One region of the Cellulomonas sp. PSBB021 genome, then DNA from elsewhere that is predicted to be linked to it. Evidence: riboswitches for the same ligand, from Rfam matches in the RefSeq annotation. Region 1 holds a riboswitch; the other holds the start of a gene.
The links. Region 1 has a riboswitch for S-adenosylmethionine ahead of CBP52_RS10770 (NADPH-dependent FMN reductase). Riboswitches for the same ligand answer to the same signal wherever they lie in the genome.

Region 1 (6,613 bases):
GCGACCCCACCCTGACGGCCGGCGAGATCCTGATGTCGGAGTCGCAGGAGCGCATGATGGCGGTCGTCACCCCCGCCAAGCTCGAGGAGTTCCTCGCGATCACGCGCAAGTGGGACGTCGAGACCGCGATCATCGGCGAGGTCACCGGCTCGGGCCGGCTCACGATCGACCACCACGGGCACCGCATCGTCGACGTCGACCCCAAGACGGTCGCGCACGACGGCCCGGTCTACGACCGCCCGTACGCGCGTCCCGCGTGGCAGGACGGGCTGAACGCCGACACGTCCGCGTCGCTCGCGCGTCCGACGAGCCCCGACGAGCTGCGCGCGACCGCGCTGCGCCTGCTCGGCTCGCCGAACCTCGCGTCCAAGGAGTGGGTCACCAAGCAGTACGACCGCTTCGTGCAGGGCAACACCGCCCTCGCGCAGCCCGACGACTCGGGCGTGGTCCGGGTCGACGAGGAGAGCGGCCTGGGTGTCGCGCTCGCGACCGACGCGAACGGCCGCTACGGCAAGCTCGACCCGTACACGGGTGCGCAGCTCGCGCTCGCGGAGGCGTACCGCAACGTCGCGACGACGGGCGCGCGCCCGCTCGCGGTGACCGACTGCCTCAACTTCGGCAGCCCCGAGCACCCCGGCTCGATGTGGCAGCTCGTCGAGGCGATCCGCGGCCTGGCCGACGCGTGCCAGACGCTCGAGGTCCCCGTCACGGGCGGCAACGTCTCGCTCTACAACGGCACGGGCGAGCCCGGGAAGATCGACTCGGCCATCCACCCGACGCCCGTCGTCGGTGTGCTGGGCGTGCTCGACGACGTCGCGTCCGCGGTGCCGTCCGGCTGGACCGCGCCGGGCGTCTCGGTCTACCTGCTCGGCACCACGCGCGCCGAGCTCGACGGGTCCGCGTGGGCGGACGTCGAGCACGGTCATCTGGGCGGCGTGCCGCCGCGGGTCGACCTGGCCGCCGAGCGTGCGCTGGCCGCGGTGCTGCAGCACGCCGCGCGCGACGGCCTCGTCGACGCGGCGCACGACCTGTCCGAGGGCGGCCTGGTCCAGGCGCTCCTCGAGTCGTCGCTGCGGTTCGGCGTGGGTGTGCGCGTGTCCCTCGACGCGCTGTGCGAGCGGGACGGCCTCACGCCGTTCGAGGCGCTGTTCTCCGAGTCCACGGCACGCGCGCTCGTCGCGGTGCCGCGCTCGGAGGAGGTGCGCTTCGCGGACCTGTGCGTCGCGCGCGGCGTCCCCGCGCTCAAGCTCGGTCAGACCGCGGACGTCGCGTCCGACGACGAGGAGGCCGGTCCGGCCGTCGAGGTCGAGGGCCTGTTCGCGATCCCGCTGGCCGAGGCCCGCGAGGTGTTCGAGGCCACCCTCCCGCGCCACTTCGGCTGACCCCGCACCACCCCGGAGCCCCCGCACCCATCCGGCGCGGGGGCTTCGTCGTCCCCGACACCCAGCCCCCCGCACCCGACACCCGATACCCGACCGCCCCACCCCGCCGACCTCGCGCTTCCTCCGGCTCGGCCCCTCCAGAGCCGGAGCAACGACGGGGTCAGCGGAGGGGGCCTCGGTTGAGACCGCGCTTGCTCCGGCTCAGCTCCTTCGGACCCGGAGGAACCGCGGGGTCGGCGGGCGGGGGCGTGGGCGAGGTGGGGCAGCGGGGGCTCACACGGGGAACGAGATGGTCCAGATCGTGGGATCGGGATGAGTGGTCGTTGACACCGGCTCCCCGGCCGGCAGCGCGGTCCAGCCGCCGGCCGCGAACCGGTCGATGCCGCTCGTCGCGAACCTGGCCGAGACGTCGTCCTGGTGGTCGGCGAGGAAGCTGAGGGCGAGGGTCGTCGCACGCGAGACCGCGGGCCACGAGGACGACGAGGACGCGAGCGAGAACGCGAGCAGCGGCGGCTCGGCGGAGACCGAGATGACGGACGTCGCGGTGAACCCGACGGGTCGGCCGTCCGCGTCGCGCAGCGTCACGACGACGACGCCCGCGGGGTGGCCGCGGAACACGGCCTTGTACTCGTCGGGTGACAGGCGCGACTCGTGCGGCGCGTCGGTGTGCGGGCGGGCGACCGGCTCGGCGGTCATCGGGCTGCCTCCGCGAGGTCGAGGTCCGCGGCCGGCTGACCGACGGCGCGGCGCAGCGCGCCGCCGCCGCGCGCGAGCCAGGCTGCCACGGCGCGGTCGAGGCCGGTCGGGTCGGCGAGGTCGGCCTCGGTGACCGTGAGGGCGCGGGTCGGGACGACCGCGCCGAGCTCGACGAGCACGGGCCGCAGGTGGACCTCGCCGACGAGCGCGTGCGCCGGGTTGCCGGACACGACGAGGGGCACGACGACGACGCCGGCGAGCCCGTCAGGCCCGTACAGGTCGAGGAACGACTTCAGCAGGCCCGTGTAGGAGGCCTTGTGGACCGGGGTCGCGATCACCGCGACATCGGAGTCCGCCAGCGCGCCGAGCGCGGCGTCGACCTGGGGTCGCTGCCCGGCGAAGAGCTCGCCGGCGACGGTCACCAGGTCGACCGTGGTGGTGACCGTCCCGCCGACGTGGGCGGCGACGGCAAGCGCCGCGGCCCGGGCGGCCGCCAGGGTGCGCGATCCCTCGCGCGGGTTGCCCGCGACCACCACGACGGTGGGCTCGGGGTGGGTGTCAGGTGCGTGCGTGCTCATGGTCCCTCGCAATCGTTCCGTCACGTTTGCCGGCCCGTGGGCCGGCCAGGTCGTCCCCCGGAGCACCCCGCGCGTGACCGGGGTTGCCGACCAGCGAGCCGGGGCTTGGCGCTGGTTCTCGTGACCTCGGGAGGGGTATAGCAGCGGGTGCGAAAAGGGATACCAGATTGGTCGGAAATCTCGTCTGGTGGACGTCGCGGGGCCCCGCGCGCCAGCGGCACGCCGACCGCGGGGCGACGAGCGCCGCGCCGCGCAGCGACCCGCGGATGTCCACGGGTCGGGAGTCCTGCGCCCGACTGCCGGACGGCGTCTAGCCTGGGGCGTCCTCACATCCAGGCCACGCGGAGCAGAGCGGAGCCGAAAGACATGCAGGTGCAGCTGGAGCGTGCCCTCGAGCAGGTGCTCGCGCGCAACGCCGGGGAGCACGAGTTCCACCAGGCCCTCCACGAGGTGTTCGACAGCCTCGGGCCGGTGCTCGACCGCCACCCCGAGTACGTCGACGCCGCCGTCCTCGAGCGGCTGTGCGAGCCCGAACGGCAGATCATCTTCCGTGTCCCCTGGGTCGACGACTCGGGGACCGTGCAGATCAACCGGGGCTTCCGCGTCGAGTTCAACTCCGCACTCGGCCCGTACAAGGGCGGCCTGCGGTTCCACCCCTCGGTGTACCTCGGGATCGTGAAGTTCCTGGGCTTCGAGCAGGTCTTCAAGAACGCGCTGACGGGCATGCCGATCGGCGGCGGCAAGGGCGGCTCGGACTTCGACCCGCGCGGCAAGTCCGACGGCGAGGTCATGCGCTTCTGCCAGTCGTTCATGACGGAGCTGTACCGCCACATCGGCGAGTACACGGACGTGCCGGCCGGTGACATCGGCGTCGGCGGCCGTGAGATCGGCTACCTGTTCGGGCAGTACAAGCGCATCACCAACCGCTACGAGTCGGGGGTGCTCACGGGCAAGGGCCTCACCTGGGGCGGCTCGCTCGTCCGCAAGGAGGCGACCGGCTACGGCACGGTGCTCTTCGCGGAGAGCATGCTCCGGACGATCGGTGAGTCCTTCGACGGGCAGCGCGTGGTCGTCTCCGGTGCGGGCAACGTCGCGCTGTACGCGATCGAGAAGGCCCAGCAGCTGGGCGCGCACGTGGTCGGGTGCTCGGACTCGTCGGGCTACGTGCTCGACGAGAAGGGCATCGACCTGGACCTGCTGCGGCAGGTGCGCGAGGTCGAGCGCGGGCGCGTCTCGGTGTACGCCGAGCGTCGCGGCGCCGTGTACGTCCCGGGCCGCCGCGTCTGGGAGGTCGGTGCGCAGGTCGCGCTGCCGTGCGCCACGCAGAACGAGCTCGACGAGGACGACGCGCGCGCGCTCGTCGGCTCCGGCGTCAAGGTCGTCGCCGAGGGCGCGAACATGCCCACGACGCCCAAGGCGATCACGCTGCTGACCGAGTCGGGCGTGCTGTACGCGCCCGGCAAGGCCGCGAACGCGGGCGGTGTCGCGACCTCCGCGCTCGAGATGCAGCAGAACGCGTCGCGGGACTCGTGGACGTTCGAGCACACCGAGGAGCGCCTCGCGGCGATCATGCGCGACATCCACGACCGGTGCCTGACGACGGCCGACGAGTACGGCGTGCCCGGCTCGTACGTCGCCGGTGCCAACATCTCGGGCTTCGTGCGCGTCGCGGACGCGATGCTCGCGCTCGGCCTGGTCTGACGGCCGTGCGGCCCCGGTCGCCTCACGCGAGGCGACCGGGGCCGCGGCCCGTCGCGAACGGGTGAACCCGGACGTCCGGGCTGCAGTGCGCGCCCCGGACGGCCGCTGACGTGCTCATGGGTGGACGACCTCATGGGTGACCGACGCGCTGCTCAGCGCACCTCCGGAGCCCGGCTCGTGGCCGGCGCGCCCGTCCGGGCAGGCGTCCTCGCCGTGCTCCTCGCCGTGATCCTCATGGGGCTCCTCGCCGCGTGCGACGCCACCGCGGGTCCGGCCACGGCCACCCCGGCCGCCTCGTCGGCCGCTCCGGGCGAGGTCGACGCGCCCACCGCCGCACCCTCCGCGGCGGCGCCGCAGACGCCGGCACCCAGCACCGCCGCCGGAGCGGACGCAGCCGGCGGCCTGCTGGTGCGCACCGAGTCGCAGGCGGTCACCGCCTGGAGCGCGGCCACGGGAGAGGAGAAGCGACTCCTCGCGACGATCGCCCAGACCCCGCAGGCCGCCTGGGTGGGCGACTGGGTCGACGCCGGCGTGGCCCGTGACCAGGTCGCCCGGCTCACGTCGGCCGCCGCCGACTCGGGCACCACCGCGGTGCTCGTGGTGTACGCGATCCCGGGCCGCGACTGCGGGCTGCACTCCGCGGGCGGCGTCGCCGCCGACGCGTACGCGGCGTGGGTCGAGGCGGTGGCCGGCGGGATCGTCGGGCACCCCGTCGTCGTACTGGAACCCGACGCGCTCGCCCAGCTCGGCGACTGCGACGGCCAGGGCGACCGGGTCGCGCTCCTCGCCGCGGCCGCGCGCACCCTCGACGAGGCGGGCGCACGCGTCTACCTCGACGCCGGCCACAGCGGGTGGCTGCCCGTCGGCGAGGCGGTCGCGCGCATCCGCGCGGTCGGCACCGCGCACCTCGCGGGCTTCGCGCTCAACACGTCGAACTACCAGACCACCGCCGACGAGCGCGCGTACGGCGAGCAGGTCGCGGCGCAGCTCGACGGCCTGGGCTTCGTCGTCGACACCTCGCGCAACGGGAACGGCTCGAACGGCGAGTGGTGCAACGCGCGCGGTCGCGCGCTCGGCGAGGCGCCGCGGCTCGTCGACGACGGCACGGCGCTCGACGCGCTGCTGTGGGTCAAGTCTCCCGGCGAGTCCGACGGCACGTGCAACGGCGGGCCCGCCGCCGGGCAGTGGTGGCAGGAGATCGCCCTCGAGCTGGCGCGCAACGCGTCCTGACGTCGGTGCTCGGCCTCTCGTGCCGGGGGTCGGAAATGGAGCGGACGGGCGCGGGTGCGTCGGCCTACCGTCGGCGGTATGTCCTCCTCGCAGCGATGGCGTGTGGTGCGCGCCGACAAGGGTGCGGTGCTCGTCGTGCCCGACCTCGGCGTCCACGGACCCGCCCTCGCGGGGGTCGCCCCGGCACAGCCCGCCCCGACACAGCCCGCCCCGGCAGAGCCCGTGCGCGCGGCGCTCGCGCGCGACGGGCTCGCGGAGCACGACGAGGGGCGCGTCGTCCCCGCGGTCGGCGACTACGTCCAGCTCGACGACGCGGGCTGCGTCGCGCGGGTGCTGCCGCGCTCGTCGGCGCTCGTGCGGGACACCGCGGGCCGCACGTCGCTGACGCAGGTGCTCGCGGCGAACGTGGACGTCGTGCTCGTCGTGGAGCACCTGGACCCCGACCCGGACCTCGGGCGCGTCGAGCGGCTGCTGACCCTCGCGTGGCGCTCGGGCGCGACGCCGGTGGTGGTGCTGACCAAGGCGGACCTGGTCCCCGACCCGTGGGGGATGGCCGCTGACGTGCAGCGCGTCGCGCTCGGGGTCGACGTGCACGCGGTCACGGCGACCGCCGACGAGGGGCTGGGGCCGCTGCGCGCGGTGCTCACGCCGGGCACGACCCTCGTCGTGGTCGGACCCTCGGGAGCCGGCAAGTCGACGCTGGTCAACGCGCTCGCGGGCCGTGCGGCGATGCCGACCGGTGAGCGCCGCGCGGACGGCCGCGGCCGGCACACGACGACGCACCGGGAGCTGGTGCCGCTCGCGGGCGGCGCGGTGCTGATCGACACCCCGGGGCTGCGTGCGGTGGGTCTGGTGGCGGACGCCGAGGCGCTCGAGCACACGTTCGCGGACGTCGCCGCGCTGGCCGCCCGGTGCCGGTTCTCGGACTGCGCGCACCGGTCCGAGCCGGGGTGCGCGGTGCAGGCCGCGCTCGACTCGGGCGAGCTCGACGAGCGCCGGTTCGACAGCTGGCGCCGGCTCGAGCGT
Region 2 (6,613 bases), 1.5 Mb from region 1:
TCGTGACGCTCGGCGGCGACGTCGTGCGCGTGACCCCCGACGCGGAGTTCGCCGGCGAGGGCGGCTCGGTCACCATGCTCGGGCTGTACTTCGCGGACGCCGGCCAGCACCAGGAGCACCGGTTGTTCGTCGACCACGCGGTGCCCAGCTGCGTGAGCCGCGTGACCTACAAGGGCGCGCTGCAGGGTGCGGGCGCGCACACGGTGTGGGTCGGCGACGTGCTGATCCGGGCCGAGGCCGAGGGCACCGACACGTACGAGCTCAACCGCAACCTCGTCCTCACCGACGGGGCGCGCGCGGACTCCGTGCCGAACCTCGAGATCGAGACCGGGCTGATCGAGGGCGCGGGGCACGCGTCCGCGACCGGCCGGTTCGACGACGAGCAGCTGTTCTACCTGCGGGCCCGCGGCATCCCCGAGCCCGACGCGCGACGCCTCGTCGTGCGCGGCTTCTTCGCCGAGCTGGTGCACGAGATCGGTGTCCCGGAGGTCGAGGAGCGGCTCATCGCCGCGATCGAGGCCGAGCTCGAGGAGTCGATGTCCGTGCTCGACCAGGTCGCCGTCGAGGGCAGCGACGCGGGTGCCGTGGTGGAGCAGGCATGACCGCACGGCTCGCGTGCTACGCGTCCGACGTGCCCACGGGGGGCACGCTGCGCGTCGAGCTCGAGGGCGAGACCGGGACCGTCGAGGTCGCGATCGTCCGCGACGACGACGGCGAGCTGCACGCGATCAGCGACATCTGCTCGCACGGCGCGGTCTCGCTGTCCGACGGCGAGGTCGAGGGCTGCACGATCGAGTGCTGGCTGCACGGCTCGCGGTTCGACCTGCGCTCCGGCAAGCCGCTCGGCCCGCCCGCCGTCACCCCCGTCCCCGTCTACCCGGTCACGCTGGACGGCGAGCGCGTGCTCGTCGACGTCGACCGGACTGTCTGACCGTCACCGAGGAGCAACCCGCATGACCACCCTGGAGATCCGCGACCTGCACGTCAGCGTCGAGACGAAGGAGGGCCTCAAGCCCATCCTGCGCGGCGTCGACCTGACCGTGAACAGCGGCGAGACGCACGCGATCATGGGCCCCAACGGCTCGGGCAAGTCGACGCTCGCGTACTCGCTCGCCGGCCACCCGAAGTACCAGATCACGGGCGGCTCGGTGCTGCTCGACGGCGAGGACGTCCTGGCGATGTCCGTCGACGAGCGGGCCCGCGCCGGCATGTTCCTGGCGATGCAGTACCCGGTCGAGGTGCCGGGCGTCTCGGTGTCGAACTTCCTGCGCACCGCGAAGACCGCGATCGACGGCGAGGCCCCCGCGCTGCGCTCGTGGGTCAAGGACGTCCGTTCCGCGATGGAGAACCTGCGCATGGACTCGACGTTCGCGGAGCGGTCCGTGAACGAGGGCTTCTCGGGCGGTGAGAAGAAGCGCCACGAGATCCTGCAGATGGAGCTGCTCAAGCCGCGTCTCGCGATCCTCGACGAGACCGACTCGGGCCTCGACGTCGACGCGCTGCGCATCGTGTCCGAGGGCGTCAACCGCGTCCGTTCGACGACCGACGTCGGCGTCCTGCTGATCACGCACTACACGCGCATCCTGCGCTACATCACGCCCGACTTCGTGCACGTCTTCGTCGACGGCCGCATCGCGGAGGAGGGCGGCCCGGAGCTCGCCGAGCGCCTCGAGAACGAGGGCTACGACCGGTTCCTGGTCAACTCCTGACCTCGTGCGGGTGCCGGGCCGCTGCCCGGCACCCGCGCACCCCACCCGTCCACGTCGAGGGGATCCGCAGTGAGCACCACCCTGGAGGCCGCCGAGCTGGCGGCGGTGCGGGCCGACTTCCCGCTGCTCGAGCGCACGCTGCGTGACGGCAAGCGGCTGGTCTACCTCGACTCGGGGGCCACGTCGCAGAAGCCCGACGTGGTCCTCGACGCCGAGCAGGACTTCTACCTGCAGCGCAACGCCGCGGTGCACCGCGGTGCGCACCAGCTCGCCGAGGAGGCGACCGAGGCGTTCGAGGACGCCCGGGCGCGCGTCGCGTCGTTCGTCGGGGTGTCGCCCGGCGAGCTCGTGTGGACGAGCAACGCGACCGCGGGCATCAACCTGGTCGCCTACGCGCTGTCGAACGCGACGGCGGGCCGCGGGGGAGCAGCGGCGCAGCGGTTCGCGCTGCGTCCCGGCGACGAGATCGTCGTCACCGAGGCCGAGCACCACGCGAACCTCGTGCCGTGGCAGGAGCTCGCGCTGCGCACGGGCGCGACTCTGCGGTGGATCGGCGTGGACGACGACGGGCGCCTGCGGACCGACGAGCTCTCGAGCGTCGTCACCGACCGCACGCGCGTGCTGGCCTTCACGCACGCGTCCAACGTGACCGGAGCGATCACCGACGTGCCCGCGTTCGTCGCCCGCGCCCGCGAGGTGGGCGCGCTCACGGTGCTCGACGCGTGCCAGTCCGTGCCGCACCTGCCGGTCGACCTGCACGAGCTCGGCGTCGACTTCGCCGCGTTCTCGGGGCACAAGATGCTCGCGCCGACCGGCGTCGGCGCGCTCTACGGGCGACGCGAGCTGCTCGAGGCGATGCCGCCGGTCACCACGGGCGGCTCGATGGTCGAGGTCGTCACGATGACCGAGACGACGTACGCCCCGCCGCCGCAGCGGTTCGAGGCCGGCACGCAGATGGTCTCGCAGGCCGTCGCGATGGGCGCGGCCGCGACCTACCTGTCCGACCTCGGGATGGACGCCGTCGCCGCGCACGAGCACCACCTGGCGGGCCTGCTGCTCGACGCGGTGGCCTCCGTGCCGGGGGTGCGGGTGATCGGCCCGACCGACACCGCAGACCGGCTCGCCGCGGTGTCGTTCGTCGTCGACGGCGTGCACGCGCACGACGTGGGGCAGGTGCTCGACGACGCCGGCGTCGCGGTGCGCGTCGGCCACCACTGCGCACAGCCGCTGCACCGCCGGTTCGGCGTGGCCGCCACGGCACGCGCGACCGCCGCGGTGTACACCACCGACGAGGAGATCGCCGTGTTCCGGGAAGCGCTCGCGGGGGTCCGGGCGTTCTTCGGACTGACGGACTGACGGACTGACGGACTGACGGACTGACGGACTGACGGCGCCCCCGGCGCCACGAGAAGGGCGACGTATGAGCAGCTCGATGGAGCAGCTGTACCAGCAGGTGATCCTGGACCACGCGAAGTTTCCGCACGGGCGAGGGCTGGGCGAGGCGGCCGACGGCGCCCGCTCGGCGCAGTCGCACCAGGTGAACCCCACGTGCGGCGACGAGGTGACCCTGCAGGTCGACGTGGACGACGCCGGTGTGGTCCGCGGGCTGCGCTGGGAGGGGCAGGGCTGCTCGATCTCGCAGGCCTCGGTCTCGGTGCTGCACGACCTGGTGCTCGACCAGCCGCTGGGCACCGTCGACACGCTCGCCGCGTCGTTCCGTGACCTCATGCAGTCCAGGGGGCAGGGGCTCGACGACGACGACGCCGAGGAGGCGCTCGGCGACGCCGCCGCCTTCACGGGCGTCGGCAAGTACTCCGCACGCGTGAAGTGCGCCCTGCTCGGCTGGGTCGCGCTGAACGACGCACTCATCAAGACCGGATCCCGGGAGGACGCATGACCACCCCCAGCACTGGCTCACCGACGACCGTCGCGGACGTCGAGGAGGCGATGCGCGACGTGATCGACCCCGAGCTCGGGATCAACGTCGTCGACCTCGGCCTCGTGTACGGGGTCGCGCTCGAGCAGAACACCGCGGTGATCGACATGACGCTCACGTCGGCGGCGTGCCCTCTCACGGACGTCATCGAGGACCAGTCCGCGCAGGCGCTCGACGGCATCGTCGACGGCTTCCGCATCAACTGGGTCTGGATGCCGCCGTGGGGCCCGGAGAAGATCACCGAGGACGGCCGTGAGCAGATGCGGGCCCTCGGCTTCAACATCTGACACACCTCGCACCCGGGCGGTGGACGGCGGACTCCTCGTCCACCGCCCGCGTTCGTGTGACGTCCCTTGCTCGTGCGAGCCGGGTCACGTTAGCGTTTCCCCAGGTCAAGAGCGATCAGCGAGACGCCCTCCGCGTGCTGGTCCGGCAACCGCGCAACCTCGCGCACGGTGCCCCGGAGGAAGACCGGCCCGGCGGCGACCGCCGCCGGGAAGTGCGAAGGGAGTACGCCCATGAGTGAGAAGTTCCTGCGCGCCGACGGTCTCGTCGAGCTGCGCCCCGCCCCCGCGGCGAGCCGGACCGGTGTCGACCTCGTCACCCGCGGGGAGCTGTGCACCGCGTGCCTGGTCGGCGACTGGGGTCTGTCGCTGCTGAGGGTCGCCAAGACGCTCTGCGACGACTGCACCTGGCTCGAGTCCGAGGTCTCGCGGCGGGCCGGAGCGGCACGCTCGCGTGCGGGTCGGACGGCCGGCGACGGGGTCGTGCAGCTCGCCGGGCTGTCCGACCCCGACGACGCGTCGTGGGCGCCGGTCCGCGCCGCGCTCCAGCTGCGCGACGCGCGCCTGACCGAGCTGCTCGACGACGCCGCGGCGTCGGGTATGGCGGTCGTCGAGCTGGACTCGGTGCGGGATCACGATCGCACCGTGCGAGCGGTCAGCCGGCAGGACGCTCTCCGGTCCGGTCTGCTCGACGACTCGGCGGAAGCACGAGTGCGTCTGTTCGCGGAGTGGCTGCGTCTGCTCGCTCCCGAGGACCACGCCGTGCGCGCCGACGTGCTGGCGGACGTCCCGGCGCTCGCGCACGCCCTGCGCGCGCACCAGGTGGGAGTGATGGCGGCCTCGGCCCGCGCTGACGTCGACCGGGTGGGCCGGGAGACGGCCCGAGCCCTCGCGACGGTGACGCGTGCGCCGCTCGCGCTGGGCGCCGTCGTGAGCCGTCTCGTTCGGGTCCGCCTGACCCGTTTCGCGCGCGCGGCCCGCGCGTAGCACCGACGCATCGCGTGGGTCCGGCTGACCTGCGTGGTGGGGGTCGCACTGGGCCGCGCCACGCAGGTCAGCCCGGCGCGGCGTGCGCTCAGCCCTTCTTCGACTTGGGGGCGCGCAGCCGGAGCCACCGCGCCTGACCCTCCTCCCGGAGCTCGACCTGCCCCTGGCGTGAGCGTACGAAGTCCGTGAACGTCGCGAAGCCGAGCGCAGCCTCGTTGTACCGGGGGTCGAGCCGCTTCATCTGCTGCTTGACCGCCGACGCCTGGCTCCAGCCGTCGGCGTCCTTCGCGACCAGCCCGAGTGCGCGTGCGAGCAGCCGCGTCGCGACCGGACCGCTGATCGGCTGTGACGATGTCTCGGGCTCGGTGCGCGCGGCCGTCGCCGTGCGCGGAGCGGTCGTCACGGGCGAGGCAGCGGTGTCGTCCGGGGCGCCCGTGACGACGGCGTCGTCGTCCTCTGCCTCGTCCGACTGCCGCACGGCCTCGTCGTAGTACTCGAACTCGTCGCACGCGGAGATCAGTGCCTTGCTGGTCCCGCCCGGCACGCCGACGCCGACGACCACGCGCCCGAGGCGCTTGCACCGCTGCGCGAGCGCGATGTAGTCGGAGTCGCCAGCCACGATCACGACGTGCGTGAGGTCGGTGAGACGGAACAGGTCCTCGAGCACGTCCACGGCGAGCCGGATGTCGGCGCCGTTCTTGGTACCGGACGCAGGGAAGAGCTGCGTGAGGTCGATCGCGCGGTCCACCAGCTGGCGCCGGTACGCCGCGTTGGCCGGCACCGACCAGTCGGCGTACGCGCGGGTCACGGCGAGCGTGCCGAACGACGACGCGTAGTCGAGGAGCGCGCTCACGTCAACCCGGGCGGCGTCGAGCCGAGGGGCGACGTCCTTACCGGCGTCACGCGCGTTGTCCTTGCGCCACGAGCCGTCACCGTGGAGCTGGTCGTAGCGGGAGATGACGATGTTGTCGAAGTCGAGATAGACGCCCACGCGGGCGGAGCTGTCGTCGGTGCTCATGCCCGGAGTCTGCCCGATGCGGGCGTCAGAGCGTGTCGGCGGCGAAGGTGTCGCACGCCGCGAGGTCGCGCTGCTGGTAGCCGGTGGTGAACCAGCGCTGGCGCTGCTCGCTCGAGCCGTGGGTCCACGAGTCGGGGTTCACGCCGCCGCCCGACTGCTGCTGGATGTGGTCGTCGCCCACGGCAGCGGCCGCGTCGATCGCCTGCGCGAGCTCGTCGGCGGTGATGGGCTTGAGGTAGGTGACACCGGTGTCGGGGTCCTCGGTGGTCGCGGCGTTGCCGGCCCACATGCCCGCATAGCAGTCGGCCTGGAGCTCGACGCGCACGGAGTCCGACCCGGCGCCCGACCCGCGGCGGTCGGAGGAGTCGAACACGCCGGTGACGTTCTGGACGTGGTGGCCGTACTCGTGCGCGTAGACGTACATCTCGGCGAGCGGCCCGCCCTTCGCGCCGAACTGGCTGGTCAGCAGGTCGAAGAAGCCCAGGTCGAGGTAGATCGTCCGGTCCCCGGGGCAGTAGAACGGCCCGGACGACGACGACGCGTCGCCGCACGCGGTCCGCACCGCGGACGTGAACTCCACGGCCTCCGGGATGTTCGCGTCCGCCTTGCGCAGGGTGGGCGTCCAGTACGTGTCGAGGGAGTCGAGGGTCGCGGACAGGCGGCACGCGCGGTCGGTGTT

Region 2: it holds a riboswitch for S-adenosylmethionine, as region 1 does, so the genes downstream of both, CBP52_RS03770 (hypothetical protein) here and CBP52_RS10770 (NADPH-dependent FMN reductase) in region 1, are expected to answer to the same signal.

Annotation. Positions count from the first base shown of each region.
Region 1 is NZ_CP021430.1:2,353,503-2,360,115, reverse strand. Features, by position in the region: gene purL (phosphoribosylformylglycinamidine synthase subunit PurL) at 1-1,382, shown strand, start outside; gene CBP52_RS10775 (flavin reductase family protein) at 1,656-2,078, opposite strand; gene CBP52_RS10770 (NADPH-dependent FMN reductase) at 2,075-2,656, opposite strand; SAM riboswitch class IV at 2,674-2,782, opposite strand; gene gdhA (NADP-specific glutamate dehydrogenase) at 3,023-4,357, shown strand; gene CBP52_RS10760 (glycoside hydrolase family 6 protein) at 4,490-5,587, shown strand; gene rsgA (ribosome small subunit-dependent GTPase A) at 5,666-6,613, shown strand, end outside.
Region 2 is NZ_CP021430.1:831,769-838,381, forward strand. Features, by position in the region: gene sufD (Fe-S cluster assembly protein SufD) at 1-602, shown strand, start outside; gene CBP52_RS03745 (non-heme iron oxygenase ferredoxin subunit) at 599-931, shown strand; gene sufC (Fe-S cluster assembly ATPase SufC) at 954-1,709, shown strand; gene CBP52_RS03755 (SufS family cysteine desulfurase) at 1,779-3,065, shown strand; gene sufU (Fe-S cluster assembly sulfur transfer protein SufU) at 3,130-3,606, shown strand; gene CBP52_RS03765 (metal-sulfur cluster assembly factor) at 3,603-3,932, shown strand; SAM riboswitch class IV at 4,036-4,153, shown strand; gene CBP52_RS03770 (hypothetical protein) at 4,164-4,916, shown strand; gene CBP52_RS03775 (NYN domain-containing protein) at 5,005-5,934, opposite strand; gene CBP52_RS03780 (neutral zinc metallopeptidase) at 5,960-6,613, opposite strand, start outside.